DNA from 4 places in the Buttiauxella sp. JUb87 genome. Region 2 is predicted to be linked to each of the others. Evidence: predicted binding sites of a transcription regulator. Region 2 holds the regulator's gene; each other region holds the start of a gene.
What was found. Region 2 encodes PurR, which represses purine synthesis genes. Its sites were predicted from a motif close to CANGCAAACGTTTGCNTG; they were not measured.
Positions count from the first base shown of each region.

Region 1 (4,199 bases), 1.0 Mb from region 2:
GTAAAACAAGATGTCTGATTTCGCATGGCTGGGTGGAGTTGCTGCCTGCTGCACCACCGGTTCTTTTGCCCTGCAAGTGATTCATATCCTGAAAAATCGCGATACTAAAGCGATCTCTCTGAGTATGTATCTGGTGTTTGTTTTTGGGGTGTTGTGTTGGTTGCTTTATGGGCTAACAAGCGGTGATATGCCGCTGATGATCGCCAACGGCATCACCCTGTTGTTAGCGGCGACCGTGTTAACAATGAAGGTGATGAACGAACGAGCGAAATAAGCGGGATACTGCCTTCTCTGTTGAGGAGAAGGCAGTTGATTTACTCGTCTGCAGCGTGGCCTTGCGGTGGTAATTCTTTGCCATCAAGCCAGGCGCTGTTTTCACGCATCTCCAGTCGCCCCTCAATAAACCAGGAAACGACTAACGGATAAATTGCGTGTTCTTGATTCTGCACGCGAGCGGTGATGTCTTCTTCGTCATCACCTTCAAATACCGGCACTTCGGCTTGCAGAATAACCGGGCCGCCATCCAGTTCTTCGGTGACAAAATGCACCGATGTCCCATGGACTTCATCACCGTTTTCCAGCACCTGACGATGGGTATGCAGGCCGGGATATTTCGGCAACAGAGAAGGGTGGATGTTAATCAAGCGCCCGGCATAATGCCCGACAAACTCTGGGCTCAAAATACGCATGTAACCTGCCAAAACCACCAGATCCGGGGCGTAAGCGTCGATCTCAAGCATTAACTCACGATCGAACGCTGCGCGATCGACGAACTGGCTGGCGGTTAACGCGTGAGCAGGAATTTCTGCTTCACGCGCACGTTCAAGCCCAAAAGCTTCGGTTTTATTACTGAATACAGCCGCTACAGTGCCATTAATCTTTTTAAGCTTGCAGGCATCAATGATTGCCTGAAGATTGCTTCCGTTGCCGGAAACCAGCACCACAATGCGTTTCATCACTCAATAACCACGCGCTCAGAGGAATCGGAAGCTTTGATACTACCGATTTTCCAGGCGTTTTCACCTTTTGCATTCAAAAACTCAACCGCTTTGTCCGCTTCAGCAGCAGGCAGCGCAATCAGCATACCCACGCCACAGTTAAAGGTGCGGTACATTTCATGACGGCTGATATTTCCGGCTTGTTGTAACCAGCCGAATACCGCAGGCCACTGCCATGAAGACTCAGTGATAATCGCCTGAGTGTTGTCTGGCAGAACGCGTGGGATATTTTCCCAGAAACCGCCACCGGTCAGGTGAGCAATCGCGTGAACGTCAACCTGTTCAATCAATTCCAGAATCGACTTCACGTAAATGCGCGTCGGTTCCAGCAAGTGATCTGCCAGCGGTTTGCCTTCTAATTCGGTAGTCAGTGGGTCAGTACCGCTCACTTCCAGCACTTTACGCACCAGAGAATAACCGTTGGAATGCGGGCCACTGGAAGCCAGCGCAATCAGCACATCGCCATCGGTCACTTTGGAGCCGTCGATGATTTCAGATTTCTCGACCACGCCGACACAGAAACCAGCCACGTCGTAATCTTCACCGTGGTACATGCCCGGCATTTCAGCAGTTTCACCGCCGACTAATGCGCAGCCAGATTGCAGACAACCTTCGGCAATACCAGTAATGACGCTTGCAGCCGTTTCGACTTCAAGTTTTCCCGTTGCGTAATAATCGAGGAAGAACAGCGGTTCAGCACCCTGAACGACCAGGTCGTTCACACACATGGCCACCAGGTCGATGCCGATTGTGTCGTGACGTTTTAAATCCATAGCCAGACGCAGTTTAGTACCCACACCGTCGGTGCCGGAAACCAGCACAGGTTCACGATACTTCTGCGGTAACGCACACAGCGCACCGAAACCGCCCAGGCCACCCATCACTTCCGGGCGGCGGGTCTTTTTCACTACACCTTTGATTTTATCGACCAGAGCGTTACCAGCATCAATATCAACACCGGCATCTTTATAGCTAAGAGAAGTTTTGTCGGTCACTGCTAAGTCCCCGCGGATGGGTTAGGAATAAAAAACGCCGCAATTCTAACAGTGCAGGCAAACGTTTGCGAGCCCCTTATTCAGCAGGATGTAATTATTGTTGATATATACTCATTCCAGTCTCGTTGATCTTGATCAACCCCAATCAGTGCCAATTCCTGTGGCACCACCATCAAAAAGCGGTATAATCCGGCGATTTTTTTTGTGGTGGCCAACTATCTCGGGGAGAAAGAGTATGAAGATCGTGGAAGTCAAACACCCACTCGTCAAACACAAGCTGGGCCTGATGCGTGAGAACGACATTAGCACCAAACGCTTTCGTGAACTCGCCTCAGAAGTTGGCAGCTTGCTAACTTACGAAGCCACGGCGGATTTGGAAACTGAAAAAGTCACTATCGAAGGCTGGAACGGCCCGGTAGAAATTGACCAGATCAAAGGCAAAAAGATTACCGTTGTGCCAATTCTGCGTGCCGGTTTGGGCATGATGGAAGGCGTGCTGGAAAACGTTCCAAGCGCACGTATCAGCGTAGTGGGTATCTATCGTAATGAAGAAACCCTGGAGCCGGTGCCTTACTTCCAGAAACTGGTTTCTAACATTGAAGAACGTATGGCGCTGGTGGTTGACCCAATGCTGGCAACCGGCGGTTCTATGATTGCCACTATCGACCTGCTGAAGAATGCCGGTTGTACCAGCATTAAGGTGCTGGTTCTGGTGGCAGCACCAGAAGGTATCGCGGCACTGGAAAAAGCGCACCCGGACGTAGAGCTGTTTACTGCTTCTATCGATCAGGGTCTGAACGAGCACGGATACATTATTCCGGGGCTTGGCGATGCCGGCGATAAGATTTTTGGTACCAAATAATGCTCTTCATCTTTCGAATTGCTGATGCGTTGGCTGCCTTTGCTCACCTTGGTCACGTAGCAAATCTACGCTCCCAGGGATTTGCGCAGTTGCCGCCTTCCTGCAATCCGAAATCTATTGAGCATTAAAAAATTGAGCCGACTTTGAGAGTCGGCTTTTTTTTGACTAAAACACAACAACACCATCATTCAGAGGACAACATTATGACGCGCCGCGCCATTGGGGTACACGAAAGACCACCCCTGCTGCAAACGATACCGTTAAGCTTACAGCACCTGTTCGCTATGTTTGGAGCTACCGTTCTGGTGCCATTCCTGTTCCACATCAACCCGGCTACGGTTTTGCTGTTTAATGGGATCGGGACGCTGCTGTACCTCTTTATCTGTAAAGGCAAAATCCCGGCGTATCTCGGTTCAAGTTTTGCGTTTATTTCGCCAGTGCTGCTGCTGTTGCCATTGGGTTATGAAGTGGCGCTGGGCGGCTTTATTATGTGCGGTGTGTTGTTCTGTATCGTGGCGCTGATTGTGAAAAAAGCCGGTACCGGCTGGCTGGATGTGATGTTCCCTCCGGCGGCAATGGGCGCAATTGTGGCGGTTATCGGCCTGGAACTGGCACGTGTTGCCGCAGAAATGTCAGGCCTATTGCCAGCTGCGGGTACCGAACCGAATACCACCAGCATCCTGATCTCGCTGGTAACGCTGGGTGTGACGGTATTTAGCTCAGTCTTGTTCCGTGGTTTTCTGGCAATTATCCCAATTCTGATCGGCGTGCTGACTGGCTACGCGCTGTCATTTGCCGTCGGCATTGTGGATACCGCGGCGATTGCTCAGGCTCCGTGGTTTGCACTGCCAACCTTCTACACGCCGCGCTTTGAGTGGTTTGCCATCTTCACCATTTTGCCAGCAGCGCTGGTGGTTATCGCCGAGCACGTTGGGCACCTGGTGGTGACGGCGAATATCGTCAAAAAGGATCTGATCCGCGACCCAGGTCTGCATCGTTCGATGTTTGCTAACGGTCTTTCCACCGTGATTTCCGGTTTCTTCGGCTCTACGCCGAACACCACTTATGGTGAAAACATTGGCGTTATGGCGATCACCCGCGTGTACAGCACCTGGGTTATCGGCGGTGCGGCGATTATCGCGATTCTGTTGTCGTGTGTCGGTAAACTGGCGGCGGCGATCCAAATCATCCCGGTTCCGGTAATCGGCGGTGTTTCTCTGTTGCTGTATGGGGTGATCGGCGCTTCAGGTATCCGCGTGCTGATTGATTCGAAAGTGGATTACAACAAAACGCAAAACCTGATCCTGACCGCTATCATTCTGATCGTTGGCGTCAGCGGTGCGA
Region 1 covers NZ_SNVY01000001.1:1,644,796-1,648,994, reverse strand. The annotation lists gene EC843_RS07800 (glycosyl hydrolase family 28 protein) at 1-18, shown strand, start outside; gene EC843_RS07795 (SemiSWEET transporter) at 11-274, shown strand; gene purN (phosphoribosylglycinamide formyltransferase) at 315-956, opposite strand; gene purM (phosphoribosylformylglycinamidine cyclo-ligase) at 956-1,993, opposite strand; gene upp (uracil phosphoribosyltransferase) at 2,229-2,855, shown strand; gene uraA (uracil permease) at 3,059-4,199, shown strand, end outside.
Region 1: a site for PurR is predicted at 2,048-2,065, ahead of purM (phosphoribosylformylglycinamidine cyclo-ligase). Genes of this name have one in related genera too.

Region 2 (4,199 bases):
GCAAGAAAACCAACACCACCTCCAAAACAACCAGCAAGAAAAAAGAAACCACTGCCTCAACGAGCAAAACCGCTAAAAACTCCAGCAGTGCTAAAACAAAAAATCTTGCCAGTAAAGACCGCAAAAAATCCTCTCAGCTCGCGAAAGTCCAGCCTGTTGCTCTCACCGAAAAATGCAGTAAACCTCGTAAAGGTTATAAAACGCATTGCGTGAAAGTCAAAGCAGAGCAACCAACGACGATTGCCGCTGCGCATAAAGTCCGGGTGCAAAAAGCACAGAAAACGGCGATGAACAAATTGATGGGCCAGATTGGCAAACCGTATCGCTGGGGTGGGACTTCACCGCGTACCGGTTTCGATTGCAGCGGTCTGGTTTATTACGCCTATAAAGATTTGGTGAAGTTCCGTATTCCACGCACTGCCAACGAAATGTATCACCTGCGTGATGCCTCTTCGGTGGATCGTGGTGAGCTGGAAACAGGTGACCTGGTATTCTTCCGTACACAAGGTCGCGGTACTGCGGATCACGTAGGCGTGTATGTAGGCAACGGTAAGTTCATTCAGTCTCCACGTTCTGGCAGGGATATCCAAATCACTTCCTTGAGCGAAGATTACTGGCAACGCCACTATGTTGGCGCTAAACGTGTCATGACCTCCAAAACCATTCGTTAAAAATTCGTCGAAAATCTGCGCCTGCCCTTCATTGGGCAGGCGTGTTCCTCTTTTGCTTACCCTTTCAATTTGTTACCCTAAACCCGCACTAAAAGTGTTGTCTAGATGTAAACAATAATAAGGAGTTAGCAATGTCGTTCGAACTACCTGCACTACCGTATGCAAAAGATGCTTTAGCACCGCATATCTCCGCCGAAACCCTGGAATACCATTACGGTAAACACCATCAAACCTATGTCACTAACCTGAATAATCTGGTTAAAGGCAGCGCGTTTGAGGGTAAAACCCTCGAAGAGATCGTTCGTACTTCCGAAGGTGGCGTATTTAACAACGCCGCTCAGGTCTGGAACCACACTTTCTACTGGAACTGCCTGGCACCAAATGCTGGCGGCGAGCCAACTGGCGAACTGCTGGAAGCCATCAATAAATCTTTTGGTAGCTTCGCTGAGTTCAAGCAGCAATTTACTGATGCTGCTATCAAGAACTTCGGTGCTGGCTGGACATGGCTGGTTAAACAGGAAGATGGCGCATTAGCGATTGTTTCTACCTCTAACGCTGGCACCCCACTGACGACTGCAGCTAAACCGCTGTTGACTGTGGATGTGTGGGAACATGCGTACTACATCGACTACCGCAATGCTCGTGCTGGCTACCTTGAGCATTTCTGGGCGCTGGTGAACTGGGCGTTTGTTGCGAAGAATTTAGCAGCTTAATGCAAAAGTAAATGGGCCGCGATTTGCGGCCCATCTTGATCAAAGCGTAAAAATCAGTGCAGTACGGCAGTTAGTGCGCCGAAAACAATCAAAGCCAAAACAATTACCGTCGTCGTGATTGAAAATTTCAAATCGGTGCTCATCATTAAACTCCTTTTATATCCATACAATCGATGTGTCAGGGTGATTTTCCCACAACCAGAGATAAAAATCCTCCAGGTTTTAATCTGATATCAATTTTCCCTCTTCCACTTTTCGCCTGGATAGGCCAAAATCCCTCGCTAATTTGTTGCGTATCGTCAATTCAATGCCCTCCTCCCGTTTTATGTCGCAATCCCGGCATACCTGCAACCATCATGTTGCCTGTGGAGTCAGCGTACGCAAACGTTTAACATAATAGCAATCAAGGGTTTACGATATAGCCCGGAGTGAATTTTAATGGCGACAATCAAGGACGTGGCGAAGCGCGCAAACGTTTCCACTACAACCGTATCACATGTGATTAACAAAACCCGTTTTGTGGCGGAAGAAACGCGCAATGCGGTGTGGGCAGCAATTAAAGAATTGCACTACTCGCCAAGCGCCGTAGCACGAAGCCTGAAAGTTAATCACACCAAAACGATTGGTCTGCTTGCCACTTCCAGTGAAGCACCCTATTTCGCCGAGATAATCGAAGCGGTGGAAAATAGCTGCTTTGAAAAAGGCTACACCCTGATTTTGGGCAACGCGCACAACAACTTTGAAAAGCAGCGCGCTTACTTATCGATGATGGCACAAAAGCGTGTCGATGGCCTGTTAGTGATGTGCTCTGAATATCCTGAATCATTGCTCACCATGCTTGAAGAGTACCGTCACATCCCTATGGTGGTGATGGACTGGGGCGAGGCTCGTGCCGATTTCACCGACTCCGTGGTCGATAACGCTTTCCACGGCGGTTATCTTGCTGGACGTTATTTGATTGAACGCGGCCACCGCGAAATTGGCGCCATTCCCGGGCAAATGGAACGTAACACCGGTGGCGGCCGCCATGCAGGCTTTATGAAAGCACTGGAAGAAGCGGGAATTTCCATTCCGGAAAACTGGATTGTTCAGGGTGACTTTGAACCTGAATCAGGTTACCGCGCCATGCAGCAGATCATCGGCCAGTCTCATCGCCCAACAGCGGTATTCTGTGGCGGCGACATTATGGCGATGGGTGCTATTTGCGCTGCTGATGAAATGGGGCTGCGCGTGCCGCAGGATATTTCCGTTATCGGTTACGACAACGTACGCAACGCGCGTTACTTCTCACCAGCATTGACCACCATCCACCAGCCGAAAGATTCGCTAGGGGAAACGGCGTTTAATATGCTGCTGGATAGAATCGTCAACAAACGCGAAGAGTCGCAGTCGATTGAGGTTCACCCGCGTCTGATTGAACGCCGCTCTGTGGCTGATGGCCCGTTTCGCGATTATCGCCGCTAAGTGTGTGTCGGATGTCGCGCAAGCGACATCCAGCAGACTTACAGCGGCTCCTGTAACCACTCCTGATTCATCGTGTCACTATCGCCTAAGTAATCCAACAGCCAGGCCAACGCTGGCGATGCATCGTTTTGCTGCCATGTCAGGCAACATGCCGCGTCAGGGAATGGATTATCCAGCGTTAATTCGCGCCATTTCCCTGAAGCAACCCACGGTTTGGCAATATGTAACGGCACCATGCCGATACACAACCCCGCGCTCAAGCAATCCGAACCGGACGCCCAATCAGGCACTACCACGCGGCGCTGGTTATCTAACAGCCAGGTAATTCGTTTTGGTAATGAACGCGAAGTATCTTCCAGAACTAGCGATGGCCAGGCACGCAGGTCATCATCGCTTAACGTCCCGTCGCACTGTGCCAGTGGGTGCGAGGAAGCCACCACGCAACGCCAGCTCAACGTTCCCATATCACGGAAGGCATAACGCCCCCCAACCGGAATCGCCTGAGTCGCGCCAATCGCCACTTCTACGCGTCCATCCGCCAGCGCATCCCACACGCCGTTGAACACTTCCTGAAAGATACGTAATTCGATATCAGGAAAATGGCGATAGAAATCCAGCACCAGTTGCCGCGTTCGCTCCGGTTTTACAATGTTATCAACTGCAATCGCCAGGTGACCGCGCCATCCATTGGCGATCTGTTGGCACTGTTGCCGTGTCGTCATCATTTTTTTGATAACAGAGCGGCCTTCTTTGAGAAAAAAGACGCCAGCAGGGGTTAATTCAACATCCCGATGACGACGTTCGAATAGCGGAACGGCTAACCAATCTTCGAGTTGCCGCACCGTATAACTAATGGCAGACGGAACGCGGTGCAACTCTTGTGCTGCACCGCTGAAGCTGCCATTGCGCGCTACCGCATCGATGACTTCCAGCGAGTATTCTGACCACATTTCTTTGCTCACAAATTTTTTGAACGCAACCTACAAATATTAGCGTTTCACAAGCGTAATTGCACTCCGTACACTCTCGCGGCGATTAACCTGCAAGATAAAACAAGAGAAAATTATGCAACCATCAAAAGGATTTCTTATCTGGCTGGCCGGATTAAGTGTGCTGGGGTTCCTCGCCACAGACATGTATCTGCCTGCTTTCGCTGCCATTCAGCAAGATTTACAGACCGACGCCTCTGCCGTCAGTGCCAGCCTGAGTCTGTTCCTTGCCGGCTTTGCGTTTGCCCAGTTGATGTGGGGTCCATTGTCAGACCACTTCGGTCGTAAACCGGTATTACTGGCGGGTTTGAGCCTGTTCGCCATCGGTTGTATTGGCATGCTGTGGGTTGAAAGCGCCACCG
Region 2 covers NZ_SNVY01000001.1:601,304-605,502, forward strand. The annotation lists gene EC843_RS02730 (C40 family peptidase) at 1-671, shown strand, start outside; gene sodB (superoxide dismutase [Fe]) at 803-1,384, shown strand; gene purR (HTH-type transcriptional repressor PurR) at 1,823-2,848, shown strand; gene punR (DNA-binding transcriptional activator PunR) at 2,887-3,798, opposite strand; gene punC (purine nucleoside transporter PunC) at 3,914-4,199, shown strand, end outside.

Region 3 (4,199 bases), on a different contig from region 2:
GGCGTGGGTGTCGTCGGGTCGCTGCATATTGGACGGGTGATTTCCTGGAACGGTATTGTGACTTACGGCGCGATGGCGATGGGCGCACCGCTTGGCGTGCTGTTCTATCACCTTGGCGGCCTTAAACTGTTAGCGGGAATCATTATGGCAGTGGCGCTGATAGCCGTGCTGCTGGCGCTTCCGCGCCCGGCGGTGAAAGCCAGTAAAGGCAAACCACTGCCATTTCGTGCGGTGCTTGGGCGTGTGTGGCCATACGGAATGGCGCTCGCGCTGGCATCGGCAGGTTTTGGGGTGATCGCCACGTTTATCACCCTGTTTTACGATGCCAAAGGCTGGGACGGCGCAGCCTTCGCGCTCACGCTGTTTAGCTGTGCTTTCGTCGGCACGCGTTTACTTTTCCCGAATGGGATTAACCGCATGGGCGGTTTGAACGTGGCGATGATTTGTTTCTCGGTCGAGATTATTGGCTTGCTGCTGGTAGGGTTGGCGGTTGAACCGTGGATGGCAAAAGCCGGTACATTCCTGACAGGGGCGGGTTTCTCGCTGGTGTTCCCGGCGCTTGGCGTGGTGGCGGTGAAGATGGTACCGCAACAAAATCAGGGCAGCGCGCTGGCAACTTACACCGTGTTTATGGATTTATCGCTGGGGATTACCGGGCCGTTGGCGGGGTTCGTGATGGCGTATGCGGGTGTTTCGGTGATTTACCTGGCCGCGGCGGCTTTGGTTTGTATCGCATTACTGATGGCGTGGCAGTTAAAAAAACGGCCCCCGATTGAGCAACCGGAGGCCGTGTCATCATCACAGCAGTAACAGAAAATAATTACTTAATGGTGATGGTGTTAATGATGTTTTCAGCAGCCGTTTGCGCCAGTTGCTGGTTATCAGCAGGCAGTGTGATTTGCATAGTTAACAGCTGGTTATCAATTTTACCCAGGATAACCGACGAGTAAGCTGTCTGGCCTTTTGCTGAGATAATAGTGTCTAACTGCTGCAGCGTGTGGCCTTTGATCTCGATAGATTTATTGGTCACAACTTGCAACTGTGGGTCACGGGCACGCTGTTGATCTTCAAGACGTTTCGCCAGAGCTGACAGCTCTTCAGAAGTATCATCGCCAACAATCACAATCACCGCTTTCTGACCAGATGCATCAGAGTAGACGTGCATGTTGTTTGACTGAGTGCCCAGCTTACCGCTCTGGTCAGTCATCTCCGCAGGCAGTGCAAAGCTGATTTTCCCATCCAGCAAACTGACGGGCTGACCGGTTGCGCTGCTTTGTGCCGCTTCATTCGCAGTGGCTGTTTTGCTGTCATTGTTATCGCAAGCGGCCAGGCCTAATACCAGCAGGCCAATACCGACATATTTTACCAGATTACCCATGACTTCTTCCTTTACGTTAGCAAGCCTTCGCGGCTGATTTCAGCATCTTATCACAAGATAATTCAACCACCGTCAACCCGGCTGCAACGCCGAACTTTCAGACTTATCTGCCAAACGTTTCAACAACATATTCAGTAGCACGCCGTACATCGGCAGGAAGAATACAATGCTGATTAGCACTTTAAAGCAGTAATCGACGATGGCGATTTCTACCCAATGTTGCGCCATAAAGGCATCCGGGCTGCGCCAGAAAGCAATAAAGAAGAATGACAGTGTGTCGCTGATATTTCCGAAGAGCGTGGATGCCGTTGGCGCAAGCCACCAGTAGCGGCTCTGGCGCAGGCGGTTAAACACGTGCACATCCAGAATCTGCCCCAATGCGTAAGCCATAAAGCTGGCAACAGCGATACGGGCGACGAACAAATTGAAATGCAAAAGTGCGTCGAACCCTTGCCAGGTACCCATATAAAACAGCGCGGAAATACCGTAGGAAATCACCAGCGCGGGCAGCATCACGGCAAAAATAATGCGTCGAGCCAGCGGTGCACCAAAAATGCGTACCGTCAGGTCGGTTGCGAGGAAGATAAACGGAAAGCTAAACGCGCCCCAGGTGGTATGGAAACCAAAAACCGCGACCGGTAATTGCACCAAATAGTTACTGGAAGTAATCACCAGCAAATGGAATAGCGATAGCCAGAACAGCGCTTTAGTGCGCTGAGTAGAATTGAACTGCGTCATTTTGTAGCCTTTTTAGTGAAAGGGGTGAGGGAACCCTGGTCTTTTTTAAAGCGGGGGCGATGATACTGCTTTAACCCCGCATTGCAATGGTTAATTTTAGCGCAATCGTTCACGTGACTTGCGCGATAATCTGCCGGGGGTAAACTAGCGCGGTTTGTTAAATACGAGACCGCTGATGACCGATCTTTTTGCCAATCCTGACCACACTCTTGATGCTTTGGGCCTGCGCTGCCCCGAACCTGTGATGATGGTGCGTAAAACCGTGCGCAATATGCAGGCCGGTGAAACGTTACTTATCATTGCTGATGACCCCGCGACCACGCGTGACATCCCCGGGTTTTGTGTTTTTATGGAACACGAGCTTATTGCTAAACAAGTGGAATCATTGCCTTATCGCTACTTGCTGCGTAAAGGGCAATAAAACCGCTTCAGCCCCTGGCGTCTTGCTTCGGGCTTCTGAACCCGCTTTACATCTGCTTTGAACCCCAATTTCATTTTTTGTCACTTTTTGTGAAGTGCTTCACCCTCGCTTTTCTCCACGTAGTCTAGTTTTTAATCTACAAATTAAAACATTGTTTTACTTCTTATCTCAAATTTCTACCTCTGCTGGAGCGACCCAATGAAGAAGACCTTTCTGCCTGCTTTTGCTGGTTTATGTCTGTCTACCGCGTCCGTTCTGTTTGCTCAAACGGCTTGCGCCCAGGTGATTAAAGCTGCCGACGTTCATCCGGAAGGTTATCCGAATGTGGTCGCGGTGCAGCATATGGGTGAAAAACTCAAACAAGAAACCAATGGTGATTTAGAGATCAAAGTGTTCCCGAGCGGTGTGCTGGGCGATGAAAAACAGATGATTGAACAGGCGCAGATGGGGGCGATCGACATGATCCGTGTGTCGATGGCACCGGTTGCGGCGATCCTGCCGGATGTTGAAGTCTTTACCTTGCCGTATGTGTTCCGCGATGAAGATCATATGCACAAAGTGATTGACGGCGATTTAGGTAAAGAGATTGGCGCTAAGCTGACGAATAACCCGAAATCCCGCCTGGTGTTCCTCGGCTGGATGGACTCCGGCACGCGTAACCTGATTACCAAAAATCCGGTGGTGAAACCTGAAGATCTTAAAGGGATGAAAATCCGCGTTCAGGGTAGCCCGGTGGCACTGGCAACGCTAAAAGACATGGGCGCAAACTCGGTGGCGATGGGCGTGAGCGAAGTGTATAGCGGGATGCAAACCGGCGTTATCGACGGCGCGGAAAACAACCCACCGACGTTTATTGCCCACAACTACATGCCGGTCGCCAAAAACTACACGTTGAGCGGCCACTTCATTACCCCAGAAATGCTGCTTTATTCCAAAGTGAAGTGGGACAAACTGACGCCTGACCAGCAGCAAAAAATCCTTACCCTGGCGCGTGCTACGCAAATGGAACAGCGTGAACTGTGGAATGCTTACAACAAACAAGCGCTGGAAAAAATGAAAGCCGGTGGCGTTCAGTTCCACGAAATCGACAAAGCCTGGTTTGTGAAAGCCACTGAGCCGGTGCGCAAAGAGTATGGCGATAAGCATCAGGACCTGATGAAAGCTATTGCTGAAGTTCAGTAGTTATTATCGCTAACCCTTGCGTGGAGGGGATCTTATGTCCCAACGCTACTCAGATTTGATGGATAAGGTTTATTTGCTGGCGATGATTATTGCGGGGTTTTCACTGTTAGTGATGACGGTGATTATTCCGATTGGCATTTTCTCGCGCTATGCCCTGAACCGTGGGGAGTCCTGGCCGGAACCGGTAGCGATTATCTGCATGGTGACCTTCACGTTCATCGGCGCGGCGGTGAGTTACCGCGCCGGTTCGCACATAGCAGTGAATATGCTGACAGACCGTCTGCCACTGGCGTTGCAGACGTTTTGCGCACGCATTGTTGATCTGCTGATGCTGCTTATCTCGCTGGTGATGTTCTATTACAGCTTCTACCTGTGCGCCGATTTATGGGAACAGCCAGTTGCTGAATTCCCGCTCCTCACTTCCGGCCAAACCTACCTCCCGCTGCCTGTGGGCGCGATCTTACTCATTCTGTTTGTTGT
Region 3 covers NZ_SNVY01000002.1:284,435-288,633, reverse strand. The annotation lists gene EC843_RS09695 (MFS transporter) at 1-810, shown strand, start outside; gene EC843_RS09690 (DcrB family lipoprotein) at 821-1,378, opposite strand; gene EC843_RS09685 (7-cyano-7-deazaguanine/7-aminomethyl-7-deazaguanine transporter) at 1,451-2,116, opposite strand; gene tusA (sulfurtransferase TusA) at 2,292-2,537, shown strand; gene EC843_RS09675 (TRAP transporter substrate-binding protein) at 2,736-3,719, shown strand; gene EC843_RS09670 (TRAP transporter small permease) at 3,754-4,199, shown strand, end outside.
Region 3: a site for PurR is predicted at 2,215-2,232, ahead of tusA (sulfurtransferase TusA). Genes of this name have one in related genera too.

Region 4 (4,199 bases), 1.1 Mb from region 2:
CCAGGCTAATGTAATATTTGCGGATATTCTCCACATAGGCATACGCCTCATGACCACGGGCGTAACCATACTTTGTTTTCGAGTAGTACTGTTTTTGGCTAAGTAGCGGCAGGCGCATTTTGACGTCCGCCCAGCTGTCCGGATTACCTTTTTGCTTCGCCGTCAGTTGACGGGCATCCAGCATATGAGCGTATCCCATGTTATAGGCGGTCAGCGCAAACCAAATTTGTTCATCCTTTGGCACACTGTCAGGGACTTTCGTCATCATATCTCTCAGATAACGGCTTCCTCCTTCAATACTTTGCTCTGGATCTAACCGGTCAGTCACTCCAAGGCTTTGTGCGGTATTTTTGGTCAGCATCATCAACCCACGCACACCGGTTGGCGAGGTCGCCTGGTTATCCCAATGTGATTCCTGATAAGAGATGGCAGCCAGCAAACGCCAGTCTATTTCGGTGGCATGTTTTTCAAAGAGTGGCTGTAGCTCTGGCAGCACGGAATCTACCGCTTTGAGGAAGGTGCGGGTATCGACATAATCAAAATCGCCAACATGGCCGAGATATTTTTCTTCGAGGCGCGCAAAGGTATCGTCGCTATTGAGACGGTTATAAAAGTCGAGCAGGGCAGCGGAAAGGCTGTCGTCGCTATCTAATGCGCTAAACCACGTCACCGGCTGCTCGTCGGTGATATCCAGTGCGACAGCCAACTGTGGATGAACGCGCTGGAAGGTGCTGATTGCCACGGAATCGGCAATGGTAAATGCAATCTTCCCATCCACGACTTGCTGCATCAGCTCTGTACTGCTGAGCTGATTATCAATGCGCCAGCTTAAATCCGGGTATTTCTGTTGTTTAAGTTTGTTCAATGCACCCAGCGATGTGACACCAGGTGACAGCACCAGCTGGTTTTCTTTGATGCTAGCCAACGTCTTTGGGCGTTGGCTACCCATGCGATAAACCATCTGCTGGGAAACGGAATAATATGCCGGCCCCGCCTGGTAATGCTGGCTACGTTGTGTGTCATACACCAGACCCGCTGCGATAATATCGGCCCGGCCACTATCAATGTCGTCAAACAGTTCCTGAATATTTGGGCGAACAGTCACTTCCAGCTTCACGTCCAGATACCTGGCAAACTGTTCCGCCAGCTCATAATCGAGGCCAATTTTTTTACCCTGATAAAGGGTGTAGGTCAGCGGAGACTCAATAGTACTGACGCGCAAAACCCCCCGCGCTTGAATGGCGGCGATGCGGTTTTCGGCTTGTCCGAACCAGGGAATGGAGGGCCAGAGCGCCACTGCCAGCAACACGGTTACGGCACCGATAAGCAGATAATTAATCTTAAATCTTTTCAAGTATTTAATCTGCAACGAGGCGTCGAGTTTTCGCTAACAACAGAGCATCAAAAATGGAGGTTATACAATAAGGTGTGGCGCATTTTGCTTAACAAAACGCCACTGTGCAACTTATTCAACATTTATGGCTAAATTCTCGCCACTGAAAACTAATCCGTTTATTTATACGCAAACGGTTTCGTCAAGGCCGCGGATTCTCTATAATGGCGCCCGTTTTCCCCTTGCGCCCACTGAAGCGTCCCCCTGGCGTTTCGAAGACGAGAGATCTTTGATGATGGAAATTCTGCGTGGTTCGCCCGCTTTATCGGCATTTCGTATTAACAAATTACTGGCCCGCTTTAATGACGCCAACCTTCCGGTCAGCGACATTTATGCCGAGTATGTTCACTTTGCCGATCTTGACGCGCCGCTGAGCGCTGATGAGCAAACCCGTCTGCAACGGTTGTTGAAATATGGTCCAACCCTTGCCGACCACGCCCCGACCGGCCACCTGATTCTGGTCACGCCGCGTCCTGGTACCATCTCACCCTGGTCCTCTAAAGCGACTGATATTGCCCATAACTGCGATTTAGCCAAAGTTAAGCGTCTGGAACGCGGTGTGGCTTATTACGTGTCTGGCAGCACGCTGACAGATGCACAGCGCCAGCAAGTTGCCGCACTACTGCATGACCGCATGATGGAAAGCGTGTTTGACTCGCTCAATGATGCCCAGCAACTGTTCTCTCAACATCAGCCTGCTCCAGTGCAAAGTGTTGATCTGTTAACGCAAGGTCGCGAAGCGCTGGTTGAAGCTAACATCCGTCTGGGTCTGGCACTGGCAGAAGACGAAATCGATTATTTGCAGGATGCGTTCAGCAAACTGGGGCGCAACCCGAACGATATCGAGCTGTATATGTTCGCGCAGGCTAACTCCGAACATTGCCGCCACAAAATTTTCAACGCCGACTGGATTATTGACGGCGTAGAACAGCCTAAATCGCTGTTTAAAATGATTAAAAACACCTTTGAGAAAACCCCGGACTACGTGTTATCGGCTTATAAAGATAACGCCGCAGTGATGGAAGGTTCGGTCGTCGGGCGTTTCTTTGCCGATCATGAAGCGGGCCGCTATGACTACCACCAGGAAGATGCGCACATCCTGATGAAAGTCGAAACCCACAACCACCCAACTGCTATTTCCCCATGGCCGGGTGCGGCGACCGGTTCCGGTGGCGAAATCCGTGATGAAGGTGCGACAGGCCGTGGTGCTAAACCTAAAGCCGGTCTGGTCGGTTTCTCGGTTTCCAACTTGCGTATTCCTGGCTTTGAGCAGCCGTGGGAAGAAGATTTTGGCAAGCCAGACCGTATCGTAACGGCGCTGGATATTATGACCGACGGCCCATTGGGCGGTGCGGCATTTAACAACGAATTTGGTCGTCCGGCGCTGACGGGCTACTTCCGTACTTACGAAGAGCAAGTCAACAGCCACAACGGCGTAGAACTGCGCGGTTACCACAAGCCAATTATGCTGGCGGGCGGTATTGGCAACATTCGTGCTGACCACGTTCAGAAGGGCGAAATCACCGTTGGCGCGAAACTTATCGTGCTCGGTGGCCCATCCATGAACATCGGTTTGGGTGGCGGTGCTGCTTCTTCTATGGCTTCAGGTCAGTCTGACGCGGATCTGGATTTTGCATCCGTACAGCGCGACAACCCAGAAATGGAACGTCGTTGCCAGGAAGTTATCGACCGTTGCTGGCAGTTGGGCGATGCCAACCCAATCCTGTTTATTCATGATGTCGGCGCGGGTGGCCTCTCCAACGCAATGCCAGAACTGGTGAGCGATGGTGGGCGTGGTGGGCGTTTCGAACTACGTGACATTCTGAACGACGAGCCGGGCATGAGCCCGCTGGAAGTATGGTGTAACGAATCCCAGGAACGTTATGTCCTGGCGGTTGCTCCAGACCAGTTGCCGCTGTTTGACGAACTGTGCCGCCGCGAACGCGCGCCGTACGCCGTCATTGGTGAAGCCACCGAAGAAAAACATCTGACACTCAACGATAGCCATTTCGACAACCAGCCGATTGATATGCCGCTGGACGTTCTGCTTGGTAAAACGCCAAAAATGGAACGTAACGTTGAAACCCTGAAAGCAACAGGTGATGCGCTGGATTGCCGCAATATCACCATTGCTGATGCGGTCAATCGCGTGCTGCACTTGCCGACCGTGGCAGAAAAAACCTTCCTGGTCACCATTGGCGACCGTTCGGTAACCGGTATGGTTGCTCGCGACCAGATGGTTGGGCCGTGGCAGATTCCGGTCGCTAACTGTGCGGTCACCACCGCGAGCCTCGATAGCTACTACGGTGAAGCGATGTCTCTTGGCGAACGCGCACCAGTTGCATTGCTGGACTTTGCGGCATCAGGTCGCCTGGCGGTTGGTGAAGCACTGACTAACATTGCGGCGACGCAAATTGGCGCGCTGAACCGAATTAAGCTCTCGGCAAACTGGATGTCCGCAGCCGGTCACCCTGGTGAAGACGCCGGTCTTTACGAAGCCGTGAAAGCCGTGGGTGAAGAACTTTGCCCAACGCTCGGCCTGACTATTCCGGTGGGCAAAGACTCCATGTCGATGAAAACCCGCTGGCAGGAAGGTAACGAACAGCGTGATATGACTTCTCCGCTGTCGCTGGTTATTACTGCATTTGCCCGTGTGGAAGATGTTCGTCGTACCGTGACGCCACAACTGCAAACTGAAGATAATGCCTTATTGCTTATTGATTTAGGCGCAGGCCACAACGCATTGGGCGCTACCGCGCTGTCTCAGGTTTACCGTCAACTGGGCAACAAACCTGCGGACGTGCGC
Region 4 covers NZ_SNVY01000001.1:1,732,865-1,737,063, reverse strand. The annotation lists gene mltF (membrane-bound lytic murein transglycosylase MltF) at 1-1,354, opposite strand, end outside; gene purL (phosphoribosylformylglycinamidine synthase) at 1,626-4,199, shown strand, end outside.
Region 4: a site for PurR is predicted at 1,520-1,537, ahead of purL (phosphoribosylformylglycinamidine synthase). Genes of this name have one in related genera too.